Regions from separate parts of the Shinella oryzae genome, predicted to be linked through region 2. Evidence: riboswitches for the same ligand, from Rfam matches in the RefSeq annotation. Region 2 holds a riboswitch; the other holds the start of a gene.
What was found. Region 2 has a riboswitch for cobalamin ahead of K6301_RS18285 (ABC transporter substrate-binding protein). Riboswitches for the same ligand answer to the same signal wherever they lie in the genome.
Positions count from the first base shown of each region.

Region 1: it holds a riboswitch for cobalamin, as region 2 does, so the genes downstream of both, K6301_RS08600 (CbtB domain-containing protein) here and K6301_RS18285 (ABC transporter substrate-binding protein) in region 2, are expected to answer to the same signal.

Region 1 covers NZ_CP081987.1:1,732,178-1,739,552, forward strand. Annotated here, with positions in the region: gene cobW (cobalamin biosynthesis protein CobW) at 1-460, opposite strand, end outside; gene cobU (bifunctional adenosylcobinamide kinase/adenosylcobinamide-phosphate guanylyltransferase) at 464-988, opposite strand; gene K6301_RS08595 (CbtA family protein) at 990-1,778, opposite strand; gene K6301_RS08600 (CbtB domain-containing protein) at 1,791-1,967, opposite strand; cobalamin riboswitch at 2,015-2,380, opposite strand; gene K6301_RS08605 (peptidoglycan-binding domain-containing protein) at 2,459-4,090, opposite strand; gene K6301_RS08610 (cobyric acid synthase) at 4,244-5,704, opposite strand; gene K6301_RS08615 (hypothetical protein) at 5,951-6,094, shown strand; gene K6301_RS08620 (ABC transporter substrate-binding protein) at 6,860-7,375, shown strand, end outside.
Region 2 covers NZ_CP081988.1:453,718-461,092, reverse strand. Annotated here, with positions in the region: gene K6301_RS18295 (ABC transporter ATP-binding protein) at 1-107, opposite strand, end outside; gene K6301_RS18290 (FecCD family ABC transporter permease) at 104-1,144, opposite strand; gene K6301_RS18285 (ABC transporter substrate-binding protein) at 1,141-2,157, opposite strand; cobalamin riboswitch at 2,318-2,545, opposite strand; gene K6301_RS18280 (D-alanyl-D-alanine carboxypeptidase family protein) at 2,736-3,785, shown strand; gene K6301_RS18275 (GntR family transcriptional regulator) at 3,793-4,455, opposite strand; gene K6301_RS18270 (LamB/YcsF family protein) at 4,580-5,347, shown strand; gene K6301_RS18265 (5-oxoprolinase subunit B/C family protein) at 5,398-6,990, shown strand; gene K6301_RS18260 (acetyl/propionyl/methylcrotonyl-CoA carboxylase subunit alpha) at 7,001-7,375, shown strand, end outside.

The sequences.
Region 1 (7,375 bases), on a different replicon from region 2:
GCAGGGCATCGACCCTGTCATGATCGTCGGCGAAACGGCCGGCCGCGACGGCGGCGCTGTCGACCACGGTGATGACGCCGTCGACCGTCACCTGCGTCTTGATTTCCGGCCAGTTGAAGGCGGCGACGAGCGGCTGCGGCAGCGCGAGACCAGAAGTCTCGATGACGATATGGTCCGGGCGGTTCTCCCGCTCCAGCAGCTTCGACATGGTGGGGATGAAGTCGTCGGCCACGGTGCAGCAGATGCAGCCATTGGTGAGCTCGATGATATCGTCCTCGGTGCAGGCCTCCGCGCCGCAGCCCTTCAGCACGTCGCCGTCGACGCCGAGATCGCCGAACTCGTTGATGATGAGCGCGATGCGCTTGCCGCCGGCATTCTGCAGGAGGTTGCGGATCATCGTCGTCTTGCCGGCCCCGAGAAAGCCGGTGATAACGGTGGCGGGGATCTTCTGTTGCAGCATGGCTCAACCCTTCATTTTCAGCGGCAGTCCGGCCGCAACGAAATACACTTCCGGTACGAGCGCCGCCACCTGCTGGTGGAGCCGCCCGGCATGGTCGCGAAAGTCGCGCGCCATGCGGTTTTCAGGTACGATGCCCAGGCCGACCTCGTTCGAAACGAAGACCAAACGGCCCGGCGCCTGTGCGATGGCCGACAGGAGGCCGGCGCATTCCTGCGCGATGTCGCGTTCCTCCAGCATCAGATTGGCGAGCCAGAGGGTCAGGCAATCGACGAGGACCGCACGATCAGCCCGCGCGACATCGGCGATCCGGGCCGCGAGCGCAAGCGGTTCCTCATGCGTTTCCCAGCCGTCGCCGCGGTCTTCCCGGTGCCTGGCGATGCGTTCACGCATCTCGTCATCCCAGGCGCGGCCGGTGGCGATATAATGACGCGAAAGGCCGGTCTCGGCGACCAGCCTTTCGGCAAAAGTGGATTTTCCGGAACGCGCACCGCCCAGAACCAGGACGGCTCCGGGCGATGTCAGCGTCATATCAGGCAGCCTTGGCGATCTTTTCGTTGGCAAAGCCAAGCGAAAGGCCGAGCACGATCCAGAAGAACAGCGTCGTGGCAAGGGCCGCGACGGCGAACTCCGCACCGAGAACGGCCGGAACGGCGCTGGAAATGTCCGACGGCTGCGGCGCGCCATAGACCTGCGGCGCGGCAATCAGCACCACGCCGGCGATCTTGGCCACGATGCCCGGCCTGAGGAACAGCAGGTAGAGCCCCGCCGCCGACAGCACGACCGCCGCAACCCACCAGATCTGACGCTGCGTCAGGTCCGCGGCCGGGAAACCCGGCAGTTCCGGCGGCAGGCCGATGGCCGGCAGCATATGCACGGCAAGCCAGCCGGCAGCGCCCCACAGCGCCCCGTTGGCGACCGTGATCGGATGGCCGGAGACAAGGCTGAAACCGGCAAGCAGCAGCGCGAAGCCTGCTCCCGTCACGAGGTTGGCCAGCAGCGTGCCGGAGAACCGGCTCATGCCGAACATGATGCCACCCTCTTCATGGCCTTCGGCGTCGTGAGCGTAGGCAACGGAGACGGGCGACAGGTAAGCTGCGACGTTGAGGATGACGGCGCCCAAGGACGAATGCTCATGCGTCGCGGCAGCGCCATCGGCGGACGGCGTGGTGCCTTCGGTGGCGGGTGCCGCCTCATCGCCGCCTTCGAATTCTTCGGCGTGAAGGATGAGCGGCACGACGCGGGCCTCCTGGGCGGCCGTCATCAGGACGCCAGAGAAGAGCCCGGCCACCAGGGCGGCCAGGAGATAACGAACGATCATATCGGAAACTCCTTAGTGGCAGGGAAAGCCGTAGGAGTGACGCGTATCGTGCGCGGTGTCGTGCAGCACGGCCGAATTCGCAAGGCCGGCGCCGAAGACGAGGAACCCGCCGAGCAGCAGCGCGAGAACGCCGGCGACAAGGCGATCGCTCGCGGAAAGCGTGATAGAAGACGTATTGGAAACAGCCATGACAACCTCCGTGCAGGCATCGGGGAAGCCCCTCCCCAGGTCGGGCGATATGCCCTCATTGGCTGGCAGGTCTCCTGGCTCGCAGCGTCCGGCGCATCAGCGCCTTCGGGCCGCCCTCACCTTCCCAGGTCTTTTCGCATCACGCAGGCGGACGATTCGTAGAAGAAGAGGCGTCCAGCCCCGGTTATCGTGATGCCACCCAGTGGCTTTTCCGGTCGGTGTTCCTTTCGCGCTTCAAGGACAACATTGCCCTCTTACCCGCGAAATTCCTCCCTCCGGATGGGCGTCCCTCGCTACTCTACAGTCGCGGGGTCGGCCGTGATTGCAGCGCCCTGATTGGGTCCGCCGCGTCACATTCCCATTTACTCACCGGTCCGTTTCCGGACCAGAGAACCATCCAATAGTCGGATGATTATGCCGCCGGCCGCCACAAGTCAATCGACAGCCAGCGGCATGGCCTGTGCCGAAAACGCCGGCCGGCCGTCGCAAACTCAATAGCCGGGGATGATCACCACGCCGCCGCGCCGGCGGTAGTAGCCGTCATCGCTGTAGTAAGGACCATCGTAATAGCCGTCGACCGGGCCCTCGAGCACATCGTATTCGCGCTGGTAGCGGCGCTCGCGGCTGGCCTGGCGTGCCTCGGCAAACTGCGCGGCCTGGCGCAGGGCGGCGAACTGCCGGCGTGAAAGATAGCCATCGGCGCGGTAGCCGGACGCACCCTGCCATGCGGCGATCGCCGCGCGGGTGCGCGGGCCGAAGACGCCATCGGCGCCATAGGTGCTGTAGCCCAGCGCGCTCAGCCAGCGCTGCGCCTGAATCCGCGTCGAGCGCTCCATATAGGCCTCACGCGGATCGACGACGGGGCGCTCCTCGACCAGGCGCTCGGTTTCCGCCTTCTGCGTCGGCGTGGTCGCGAGGGCAGCCATCCGCTCGCGCGCATCCGATGCATACCGGCCGCGCGGATAGGCGTCGAGATAGGCCTGGAACGCCTGCCGAGAGCCGGATACCACCGCCTTCTGGAACGTGTCTTCCTCGCGCTTGGCCGCAGCGAGCCTGTCGGCTTCCGCGTTGTCGTTCGTTGCCGTTGCCGGGCCGCTGGTGGTGGCGCGCTTCTGGGCGGCCTCGGCCTCCTCGGCACGCTTCCTGGCCTCGGCGGCAAGGCGAGAGGCTTCGGCGGCCTTGGCCTCGGCTTCCGCCGCAGCCTTGGCGGCCTCCGCCTTCAGGCGCTCCAGCTCGCGCGTCTTTTCCTCGGCCAGCTTGCGGGCGGCTGCCGCCTCCTGCTCCAGCCGGGTCTTTTCGGCAGCCGCGGCTTTTTCCGCTTCCAGCCGCTTGGCTTCTTCGGCACGGGCGGCCGCGGCTTCGGCAGCGCGGGCATTCGCCTCGGCCTCGGCGCGGGCCTTCTGGGCCGCGGCGGCCTCGTCGGCCTTGCGGCGCTCTGCCTCGGCCTGCACGCGCGCCGCCTCGTCCGCCCTGGCCTTTTCGGCAGCAGCGGCGGCTTCCTTCTTCACACGCTCGGCTTCGGCAGCCTTCTCGGCCGCCAGCCTGCGTTCATCCGCCGCCTTCCGGTCCGCCTGGAGGCGGGCGGCTTCCTCTGCCCGCGCCTTTTCAGCGGCTGCGGCTTCGGCCTTCGCCTTTTCCTCGGCGGCGGCCTTTTCGGACGCAAGCTTGCTGGCTGCGGCAGCGGCCGCCTCGGCCTTCGCCGCTTCGGCTTTCGCCTTCTCGGCCTCGGCGGCCTTGCTGGCGTCCTCCGCCTTGGCCTTCTCCGCATCGGCGACGCGCTTGGCCTCCTCGGCGGCCTTCGCCTCATCGGCCTTGGCCTTGGCGGCGGCATCGTCGGACGCCGTCGTGGCCGGCTTCGCGTTGCCCGCGGCCTTCAATTCGGCGATGCGCAGACGCGCCATCGAGGCGAACGTGCCGTTGGGATACTGTTTCAGGTAGTTTTCAAACTGCGTGACATCGCTGCCGGAGGAGGCTTTCTGCCAGAAGGCGAATTCTTCCTCCCAACGCTTGCCGGCATTGGTGGTTTCCTTAGCCGTCTGGGCGAAGGCAGCCACCGGAAAACCGGCGAGCGACAGCCCGACAAGGCCCACCAGAACAGATCGAGCAAGAGGTCCAGAACCCATCAAATCACCCTTTCGGATCGCACAACGGCGTCGGCACCCGCAGAGCGGGCATGATAGTGTCCCTCCTTGCACCGAAATCAGGCGCAACTTTGGTGCGGCCGCGACCGGCAGTGGAGAAACCCGATGTCTGAACGTTTCAGGCCGGCGGTTTAATCAGCGGGTGCCCATAAGGCTGTCGAGCCAGCGCGGATCCAGCACGGCTGCAAGCTCGGCCGCCACGCCGTCGAGTGCCGCATCGACGCCGGCCCGGTAATCGAAGCCGCCGCCCTCGATGCCGAAATCCGCAAGCAGCCGCGCCCGGTAGGCATCGCTCGAGAGCAGTCCGTGCAGATAGGTTCCCATCACGCGGCCATCCGGCGAGACCGCGCCGTCCGGCCGGCCGTCTATGCTGACGGAGGGACACAGCGCATCCGGCCCCGTGGTGCGGCCGAGATGGATCTCATAGCCTTCGAGCGGCACATCGTATTGCAGGGAGCGGGCGTCGCTGTTGCGCACGGTCTTTTCCGGCGCCATCTCCGTCTCGACCGCAAGCAGCCCGAGCCCTTCGACCTCCCGCTCGCCGCCTTCGATGCCGAGCGGATCGGTCACGCGGCGGCCAAGCATCTGATACCCGCCGCAAATGCCGATGACGCGCCCGCCGCGGCGCACATGAAGGGAAAGATCCCGGTCCCAGCCCGCGGCGCGGAAATCGCGCAGGTCCGAAATGGTGGATTTCGAGCCCGGAAGGACGACAAGGCCGGCATCGGCCGGCAGCGCCTCCCCCGGCCGCACGAAGACGAGATCGACCTGCGGCTCAGCCTTCAAGGGGTCAAGATCGTCGAAATTGGCGATGCGCGGCAGCACGGGCACGGCGACCTTGAGCGCCCCGCCGCCACCCTTCGCCAGACGCTCGAGCACGACGGAATCCTCTGCCGGCAGGCGCGCGGCATCCTTCAGCCAGGGCACGACGCCGAAACAAGGCCAGTCGGTGAAGCGGCCGATTTCGGCGATGCCGCTGTCGAACAGCGTGACATCGCCCCGGAACTTGTTGATCAGATAGCCCGTGACCGTGCGCCGGTCCTCGTCCGGCAGAATGGCGTGGGTGCCGACCAGCGAGGCGATGACTCCGCCGCGATCGATATCGCCCACCAGCACGACCGGCACGCCGGCCCGGGTGGCGAACCCCATATTGGCGATGTCCCCGGACCGCAGGTTGATTTCCGCCGGCGAGCCAGCGCCCTCGACGACCACGAGGTCGGCGCCGGCCGATACGGTCTCGAAGCTCTCCATCACTGCGCCCATGAGCTTGGGCTTCAGCGCCTGGTAGTCCCGCCCCTTGGCCTGCCCGAAGACCTTGCCCTGAACGACGATCTGGCTGCCGACATCCGACTGCGGTTTGAGCAGCACCGGGTTCATATGCACGCTGGAGGGCACGCGCGCGGCAAGCGACTGGAGCCACTGTGCGCGGCCGATCTCGCCGCCATCGGCCGAAACGGCGGCATTGTTCGACATGTTTTGCGGCTTGAACGGACGCACCGTCAGGCCGCGGTTGGCGGCCATGCGGCAGAGCCCCGCCACCAGTACCGTTTTTCCGACATCCGAGCCGGTGCCCTGTAGCATGATCGTTCTTGTCATGGCGCTTTTCCTATCACCGCGTCTCGCCACCGGAAAGCCCTGATTTACCGCAATTTTGCCGCAATCCGGCCCGGTGCTCCGATGTATTTCCGCAACAGCATGCCATGCAAGATCGGCATAGCTGGGATGCTATCCGTTTTGCGACATTTTGCGCCGTGAACGACGCTGATTTTTCTCTTCGGCGCACCTATATGAGGGACATCAGACAGCCGAGGCGCGTGGCTTCGGATTTTTAGGACAAAGACCATGCTGTTTATCTTCAGCAAGCCGAACTTCGTACAGATCGCCTGGAACGGCGTCGCTCCCCAGAACCAGTCGCGCGTGCGCAACGAGGTCATGGATGCGCCGCTCGGCCCGCTCGGCGTCATCCGCACGCGCAACATCGGCTGATCCTTCGAGCGCGACGTCAGGTCCCGCTCGCATCCAGCGTCGCCTCTCTCCGGGAGGCGACGTTTTTTATTGCCTGCCGGATCGCTAAAACGCAAAAGCCGTGCACCCCTGGTGGGAGTGCACGGCTTGCCAAAATACGCATGGCGGCTTCCGACAAAAACACATCGGAGCCCAGTCACCCCGGTACGCAATACCTTTTCCGGAGCGTTCGGCAGTGTCCCCCGCCGTGGGAAGATCAATAGCGCCACATCGTTACCGGACGGTTATCGAGACCTTAAGCAAAGGTGAATCGCGATTTTTTTATAAAACCGCGAAAAAAGTGACTGCTGGGGCGAAACGGCGCAATCCGGACACGATCTGTCTGCTTCCGAACAGGAAGCGGCGTTCCCGGGACGGATCGCTTACGAGTATTTGCCCGCACCGGAGCAAACGCCCATTTTTTCGACGGCAAGAACACCTGTTTTTCAGCATTCCGGCCATGGCTAGCGCCCGATGCAGCCCGTGCCTGCCTCTCAGGCGGTTGATTTCTCAACAAGAACCCGTAGGCTTGCCCCGTGACGTACGCAGACGGATCGCCGGTGACAGGGTTACGCCGGGGAACAAAAAAAGCTCGACGTCCTTGCAGCAGGGGGATTGGCTCGCCTCACCTGGCATCGCATTCCCTCGTCTGCCGAACACTGAGACCGGGCAGTCGGGACAACGCAGTAACCTGCTCTGCCTTCCGGGATGAACGCTGCATCTCAAGACTGGGAGGTCTTAAATCCTATGAAGAAGCTTTTTGCCTCCACTATCCTCGCCGCCGGCCTTTATGGCTTTGCCGGGTCCGCCCAGGCGGCAGAATGCGGCGATGTTTCGATCGCCGAAATGAACTGGGCGTCGGCCGGCGTCGCCGCACAGGTCGACAAGATCATTCTCGAAAGCGGCTATGGCTGTAACGTCACCCTGGTGACGGGCGACACCATGCCGACCTTCACCTCCATGAACGAAAAGGGCGAACCTGACGTCGCGCCGGAAATGTGGGTCAACGCCGTGCGCACGCCGCTCGACCAGGCCATCGCCGAGGGACGCCTGATCCAGCTTGCGCCACTCTTGTCGGAAGGCGGCGTGGAAGGCTGGTGGATACCGAAATTCCTGGCCGACGCGCATCCCGACATCAAGACCGTGCAGGACGCGCTCAAGCATCCGGACCTGTTCCCGGCGCCGGAAGATCCGTCGAAGGGCGCGGTGCACAATTGCCCCGCCGGCTGGAACTGCCAGGTATCCACGTCCAACCTCTACCGG
Region 2 (7,375 bases):
GGCCCCAGAAGGCCGAGCACCTTGCCCTGCTCGACCGCCAGCGTGATGCCGTCGACGATGATGGTCTTACCGGCGGCATAGGTCACGTTCTCGACGGCGATACTCACACGCTTCTCCGGGCACGAAACAGGATGATGGCGAAGGCCGGCGCGCCGAACAGCGCGGTGACAACGCCGATGGGCAGGATCTGCTGCGGAATGATGATGCGCGAGACGATGTCGGCGAAAACCATAAAGATCGCCCCGCCCAGCGCCGTCGCCGGCAGGAGACGGTGGTGCGAAGGGCCGACGATGAAGCGCGCGGCATGCGGGATGACGAGCCCGACGAACCCGATGGAGCCGACCATGCTGACGACAGCGGCGGTCATCAGCGCCGTGATGCCGAACAGCACGACCTGGACGCGCCGCACGGCGATGCCGAGTGCGGCGGCGGCATCCGTGCCGAAGGCGAAGGCGTCCAGCGCGCGGGCGTGGAACAGGCAGGCGAGATATCCGGTAATGGCGACCGGCACGGAGAGATAGACGTCGGTCCAGCGCACGCCGCTCATCGAGCCGAGCAGCCAGAACAGCACGCCGCGCGCCTGTTCGGCATTGGCGGATGTGGTGACGATATAGGAGGTGAGTGCATTGAAGAGCTGCGAGCCGGCGACACCGCACAGAATGATGCGCTCGCTCGACCGGCCGGCACCGGCCGCAAGGACACCAACGAGCAGGAAGGCGACGATCGCGCCGATGAAGGCGCCGCCCGACAGCGTCAGCGCGCCGTAGCCGAGGCCGAGGATCATGACGCAAACAGCGCCCGTCGAGGCGCCCGCCGAGATGCCGAGCACATAGGGTTCGGCAAGCGGATTGCGCAGCATTGCCTGGAGCACGACGCCGCACAGGGCAAGCGACGCGCCGGCGCTTGCGGCAACGAGCGCGCGGCTGAGCCGGTAATCCCAGACGATACCCTGGTGAATGCGGTTGAGTTCGAAGGACGTGCCGAAGATCCGGTTCGACACCGCCCTGACCGTCGTGGACAGGGGAATGGCGATCTCGCCGATCGCGACGGCGAGGCTGATCATGATCGCGAGCAGGATGACGGCGACAACGGTGAGCGCTACGAGCGCCCACCAGCGATGGTGTCTGGATGCGGCAGCCCTCACTGCGACAGGCCGAAGGACTTGATGCCGGCAGCCAGCGTCTCGATACCGTCGATCGTACGGATCGTCGGGTTCATCGACTGGGCATCCATCATGACGAAGCGCTTGTTCTTCACCGCATCGAGTTCCTTGGTGACAGGGTCGTTCTCAAGGAAGTCGATCTTGGTCTGCGGGTCGTCGGCTGCATAGCGGCGGCGATCCATCGTTGCCAGCACGATGACGGCGGGATTTGCCTGTGAGATGGTTTCCCAGCCCACCAGCGGCCATTCTTCTTCGGTGGTGACGACGTTCTTCGCGCCGATCGTCTTGAGGATATAGGCCGGTGCGCTGTTCTTGCCGGCGATGAAGGCGTCGCCGCTCACCTCCTTGCTGGAGAACCAGAACACGACGGGAAGGTTCTTGCTGGCGGCGCCCTCGATGGAGGCGACGGCGTCGGTCTCGCGCTTCTTCAGGTCGGCGATCAGGGCGTCGCCGCGCTCCTTGATGTCGAAGATTTCGGAGAGTTCGGCGATTTCCTGATAGATCAGGTCCATCGTGAACAGCTCCTTGCGAACGCCGTCGCCGCCGTCGGTGTTGATCTTGGCGACGCAATCGGCCGGTGCGACGTAAGTGTTGATGCCGAGATCGGCGAATTGTTCGCGCTTGCCGACCGCGCCCTGCACGCCGACATGCCATTCGAATTCGGCGGCTACCAGGTCCGGTTCCTCGCCGACGACGGATTCGAAGCTAGGGTCGTTGTCGGCAAGCCGCTTGATCTTGCCGTTGGCCTCGGCATAGGCGGGCAGAACCGGGCCGACCCAGACGGCGGTGCCGGCGATCTTGTCGGCAAGGCCGAGCGAGAACAGGACCTCGGTCATGCCCTGGCCGATCGAGACGATCTTTTCGGGCGCTTTTGTAAAGGTGACCTGCTGGCCGCAATTGTTGATGGTGAGCGGATATTGGGTGGCGGCGAAGCCGGTACCGGCTAGGGCGGTCAGGCCGACGGCGAACGAAATGGTGGCGATGATCTGGCGCATGGAAACCTCGATTCCGGGAGAAGGCGAGCGCTGCGAAGCGCAGCGGGCGACGTGAGTGTCAGCTCGCGCGGAAAGCCCAATCGAGGCGGATGGATGCCGTCATATGGCGAAGGTTCAGGTCAGACATATCTGCTCCTTTCCAGGCATCCCCGCCCGGTTGATTGGATCGTGTTCGACGGCAGGTCTCCTGGCTCACGGATGTCTGTCGCTCATCTGCCTTCCCGCGGTGTTTCGCAGTGGCATGGCCGTTAAGGCCCGGGGATGGTCGACAATCCGCTTACAGTTGCGGGGGCAGCCACGGTCTTGGTCCCTTTTGGGTCGTCCGCACCGTGTTCCCTATTAATCCCTTCGGAGTCGTCCTCCGGGAACCGTCGCATTCCCCTTATGACGCGCCCCGATCCGCGTCAAGGCGCAGATGCTCGCTTGCGGAAGACACTGCCGCGTCTTCGTCGAAAACGGGACGTATGCAGGCCGCGATGGATGGCTTCGCCTGCTGCGCGAGCGTGCGTCGCATCGGCATCTTGCCCTTCAAGGCGATGCCATGCCATTAGAATAGCTTGATTTCTGGAGACGGATACATGGCGGAAAGCACGATGCTCGGGCGAGCGTGGAAATGTCTGGTAGTGGCGGCGTGCCTGTTCATGGCTAGCGCCGCCAGTGCCACGCCTGTTCTCGTCGTCGATCCCGACAGCCATCAGGTGCTGTACGAGGAAGATGCCGGCGTGCCGTGGTATCCGGCGTCGACGACCAAGCTGATGTCGGCTTTCGTGACGTTCGAAGCGCTGAAAGCGGGAGAGGTGACGCTGACGACGCCCGTGACCATGACGCGCAATGCGACCAAGCAGGCGTTCCTCGAATCCGGGCTGACCTTCGGCCGGGCGATGACGCTCGAGGATGCGCTTTTCGCCATGATCACCGCCTCTGCCAACGACGTCGCTGTCGCCGTCGCCGAAACGGTGGCGCCCAACGAGGCCGCCTTCGTCAAGCGCATGAATGACGCGGCGGCGCGTCTGGGGTTGACCGGCACCCATTTCGCCAACCCGAACGGTCTGTTCGATAAGACCAACTATACGACTGCACGGGACCTCGCGATCCTCGGCATGGAAGTCGACCGGCAGTTTCCCGAATACCGACGCTTCTTCCTGGCGTCGTCGGTCACCATCGACGGCAAGGAGATCAAGTCCAACAATCTGCTGCTGACCCGCTATCCGGGCACGACGGGGATGAAGACGGGCTTCCTGTGCGCATCCGGTCGCAATATCGTCGGGCTCGCCGCGCGAAACGGCAAGCGGGTGATGGTGGTCATTCTGGGCGCGACGACGGAGCGTGAGCGCAACGAACGCTCCGCCCAATACATGACCCAGGCCTTCGAGGGGCGGCTTTCCGGCGGCGCGCGCGTCGAGGACCTGGCGAACCGCAAGGATGTCGCACCGCAGGACATGCGCGTGCGCCTCTGCACCGACCAGAGCGCAGCCTACGAGGCAAGCCGCGACGCGCTCTACCCGATGGGGCTGCCCGGCCACGAGAGTTATCTGCAGGGCGAGACGAAAGGCGAGGTTCACACCATCAGCACATGGGCGGACGATACGGCCGTGGATGTGCCGATACCCGCCCGCCGGCCGTCTTAGTCCGGCGTCATGATGGCTCGGAGGCGCGCTCCAGCGTCTTCAGCATCGTCCGTTCCGCCAGGTTGAGGTAGGCGTCGAGCTGCGCGGCGGCCTCTTCGCGCTTGTTCTGTTCAAGCAGCGTCACGATCTCGCCGTTCATGTCCACGAAGGGCGCGTGCAGGTGCGCCGGGTCTTTCAGCAGCCCGAAGCAGAGCCGCAATTCCGCTGATATGCGTTCGTAGAATTCGCTGATGCGCGTGCTGTCTGCGAGATCGATGATCGCCGCGTGGAAGGTCATATTCGCGCTGCCGACGCCCGTCCAGTCACCGGCGTCGCGCCGCTCACGTCCTTCGGCGACCGCATCGCGCATTGCCCCGATGGCCGCATGCTGATGCCAGGCCTGGCGCAGGGCAGCACATTCCAGCATGCGCCGCACGCGGTATATGTCGATGACGGAGGCCATGGTCGGGACCGCGACGAAGACGCCGCGGTTGGCCTCATGGCGCAGAAGGCCGTCCTTGGTCAGCAGGCGGAACGCCTCGCGCAGCGAATTGCGCGACACGTCGAAGCGCTCGCTGAATGCTGCCTCGGACAGGCGCTGGCCGGGCGAAAGCTCTCCGGCGATCAGCAGCGCGCGGATACGCCGCGCCAGGCGGTCGGCAAGTGGCAGGCCCTGCCCATCCTCTGTCATTGTGTTTTTCCTCGCCCCATAATGCTCGTCGCTCTTCACTAGAGGAATGATTGTTGAACAATATTGATATTTTTGTTCTTTCATGTAAAGTCCTCCCTATCTGAAGGATAGCCATGGAGGGAACATGACGGCGATGGATCTCAACAGCGATCTCGGCGAGGGCTACGGCGCTTGGCGGATGGGTGATGACGCTGCGATGCTTGCCATCGTCTCCTCCGCCAATATCGCCTGCGGGTTCCACGCGGGCGATCCCGCCGGCATCTATCGCACGGTGAAGGCTGCCGCCGCGAATGGTGCGGTGGTCGGCGCCCATGTCTCCTACCCTGATCGCGTCGGATTCGGACGGCGCGATCTCGATATCACCACGGAAGACCTGACCGCCGACGTCATCTACCAGATCGGCGCGCTGAAGGGCATCGCGGCGGCGGCGGGAACGACGGTCCGCTACGTGAAACCGCACGGAGCGCTTTACAATCGCATTGCCTACGATGCCGGGCAGGGGCAGGCGGTGATCGATGGCATTCTTGCGGTCGATCCCTCGCTCATCCTGATGGGGCTCGCCAATGCCCCGATCCTCGATCTCGCCCGACGCACAGGCCTTTCCGTCGTTGCCGAGGCCTTTGCCGACCGGGCCTACACGCCGAAGGGCGAACTGGTCTCGCGTCGCGAAGCAGGTTCGGTCCTGCATGATGAGACCGTCATTGCAAACCGGATGGTGCAGCTTGCCCGCGGCGGAACGCTCCAGGCCATCGACGGCAGCACGATCCAGATCGAGGCGCAGTCGATCTGCGTGCACGGCGACAGCCCGGGCGCCGTTGCCATTGCGCGTGAAATCCGGCGTCGTTTCGAGGCGGAAGGTATCGCCATCCGTTCTTTTGCCGAACAGGCCTGAACGCCGTCCTCGCCGGGACTGTCCTGAAACATCGCCTTCGCGAGGCTCCGATGCGCGTTCTCCCCGTCAGCCTGACCACGGTCCTCGTCGAACTTGCCGATCTCGACGAGACGCTCGCACTCTTCGCGGCATTGCAGGCTGAGCCCATCGACGGCGTCGAGGAGATGGTGCCGGCCGCCCGTACGCTGATGATCCGTTTCCGGCCCGAGGTAATGTCTCCGGCGGCGCTTGCCGAACAGGTCGGCCGGCGCGATCTGTCGGCCCGCATCGAACCGTCCCGGCATCTGGTCGAGATCCCTGTGCACTATGATGGCGAAGACCTTGCCGATGTCGCGGAACTGACGGGCCTCAGCGTCGCGGAGGTCATCCGCCGGCACACCGGGAGCGAGTTCACCGTCGCCTTCTGCGGTTTCGCGCCGGGGTTCGGCTATCTTGTCGGCGGCGATCCGGCGCTGCATGTGCCGCGTCGCAAGAGCCCGCGCACCCGCGTTCCCGCCGGTTCCGTCGCGATTGCCGGCGCTTTCAGCGGCGTCTATCCGCAGGAGAGCCCAGGCGGCTGGCAGATCATCGGCAAGACACCCGTCAGAATGTGGGACATCGATCGCGAACCTGGTGCCCTGTTGCAGCCCGGATATCGCGTCCGGTTCCGCGATATGGATGCGGCCGGCAGGTCCATCGATGTTCCCGGGGCGCTCCCGCGCGCCGTACCGGTTGGACGTGCCGAGGGGTCGCAGTTCAGCGTGCTGGCCGCGCCGATCCCCGCTGTTTTCCAGGATCTCGGCCGCTTCGGCCAGACGGGGCAGGGCGTGTCCGCCTCCGGTGCGCTGGACCGTTCGGCCTTCAACGCCGTCAATCGCGTGATCGGCAATCCGGTGAACACGCCGGCACTGGAACTCACGCTCGGCGGCTTCAGTTTCGCCTGTAATGCGCGAGCGGTGATCGCGCTTGCCGGCGCAACCGTATCGGTGACCGTACGCGATCATGCGGGTACGAGCCGGGAACACCAAACCTATGCACCGATCGCGCTGGAGCCCGGCGATATCGTGACCATCGGTCACCCGCGCAGGGGCATGCGTACCTACCTGGCGGTCAGGGGCGGTTTCGAGGTGGCGCCGGTTCTGGGCAGCGCTGCGACCGATACGCTCGCCGTCGTTGGACCTCCCATTGTCACGGCCGGCTCCGTGCTGGCGCTGAAGCACGAGACAGCAGGGCTTTCGAGCGTCGCGCTCGACGAGGCTGCCGCCTTCGATCTGCCGGGTGCCGATGATGTCGTGACGCTCGATGTCGTGCTTGGGCCACGCACCGACTGGTTCACCCAACAGGGGTTGGAAACGCTGACGAACCAGCTCTGGCAGGTCACCCCGCAATCCAACCGCATCGGTATCCGCCTGGCCGGCGACGTGCCGCTGGAACGCAGGGATAGCGCCGAGCTGCCGAGCGAAGGCACGGCGACCGGTGCGATCCAGGTTCCGCATAGCGGCCAGCCGGTGCTGTTTCTCGCCGACCATCCGCTGACGGGCGGTTATCCGGTGATCGGGGCCGTCGCCGACTACCATCTCGATCTGGCAGGGCAGATCCCCGTCAATGCGAAGATCCGTTTCCGTCCGCTCGGCCCTTTCGCCGACATTGCCGCGACCCGTTAGGAGACATGCCGTGAAGAAAGTCCTGATCGCCAATCGCGGGGAAATCGCCGTCCGGATCGTGCGGGCCTGCCGCGATTACGGCCTGCAATCGGTCGCGGTCTACGCGGACCCGGACGCGGATGCGCTCTTCGTGCGCCAGGCCGACGAGGCTTACGGTCTCGATGGGGTGCGGCCGGCCGAAACCTATCTCGATATCGAAAAGCTGATCGCCATCGCCCGGCGTTCCGGGGTGGATGCCGTGCATCCCGGCTATGGCTTCCTCTCCGAGCGGGCCGAGTTCGCGCGCGCCGTGCTGAACGCGGGCCTCACCTGGATCGGCCCCGACCCTGAAGTCATCCAGGCGCTCGGCGACAAGGTCGAGGCGCGCCGGATCGCCGCTCAAGTC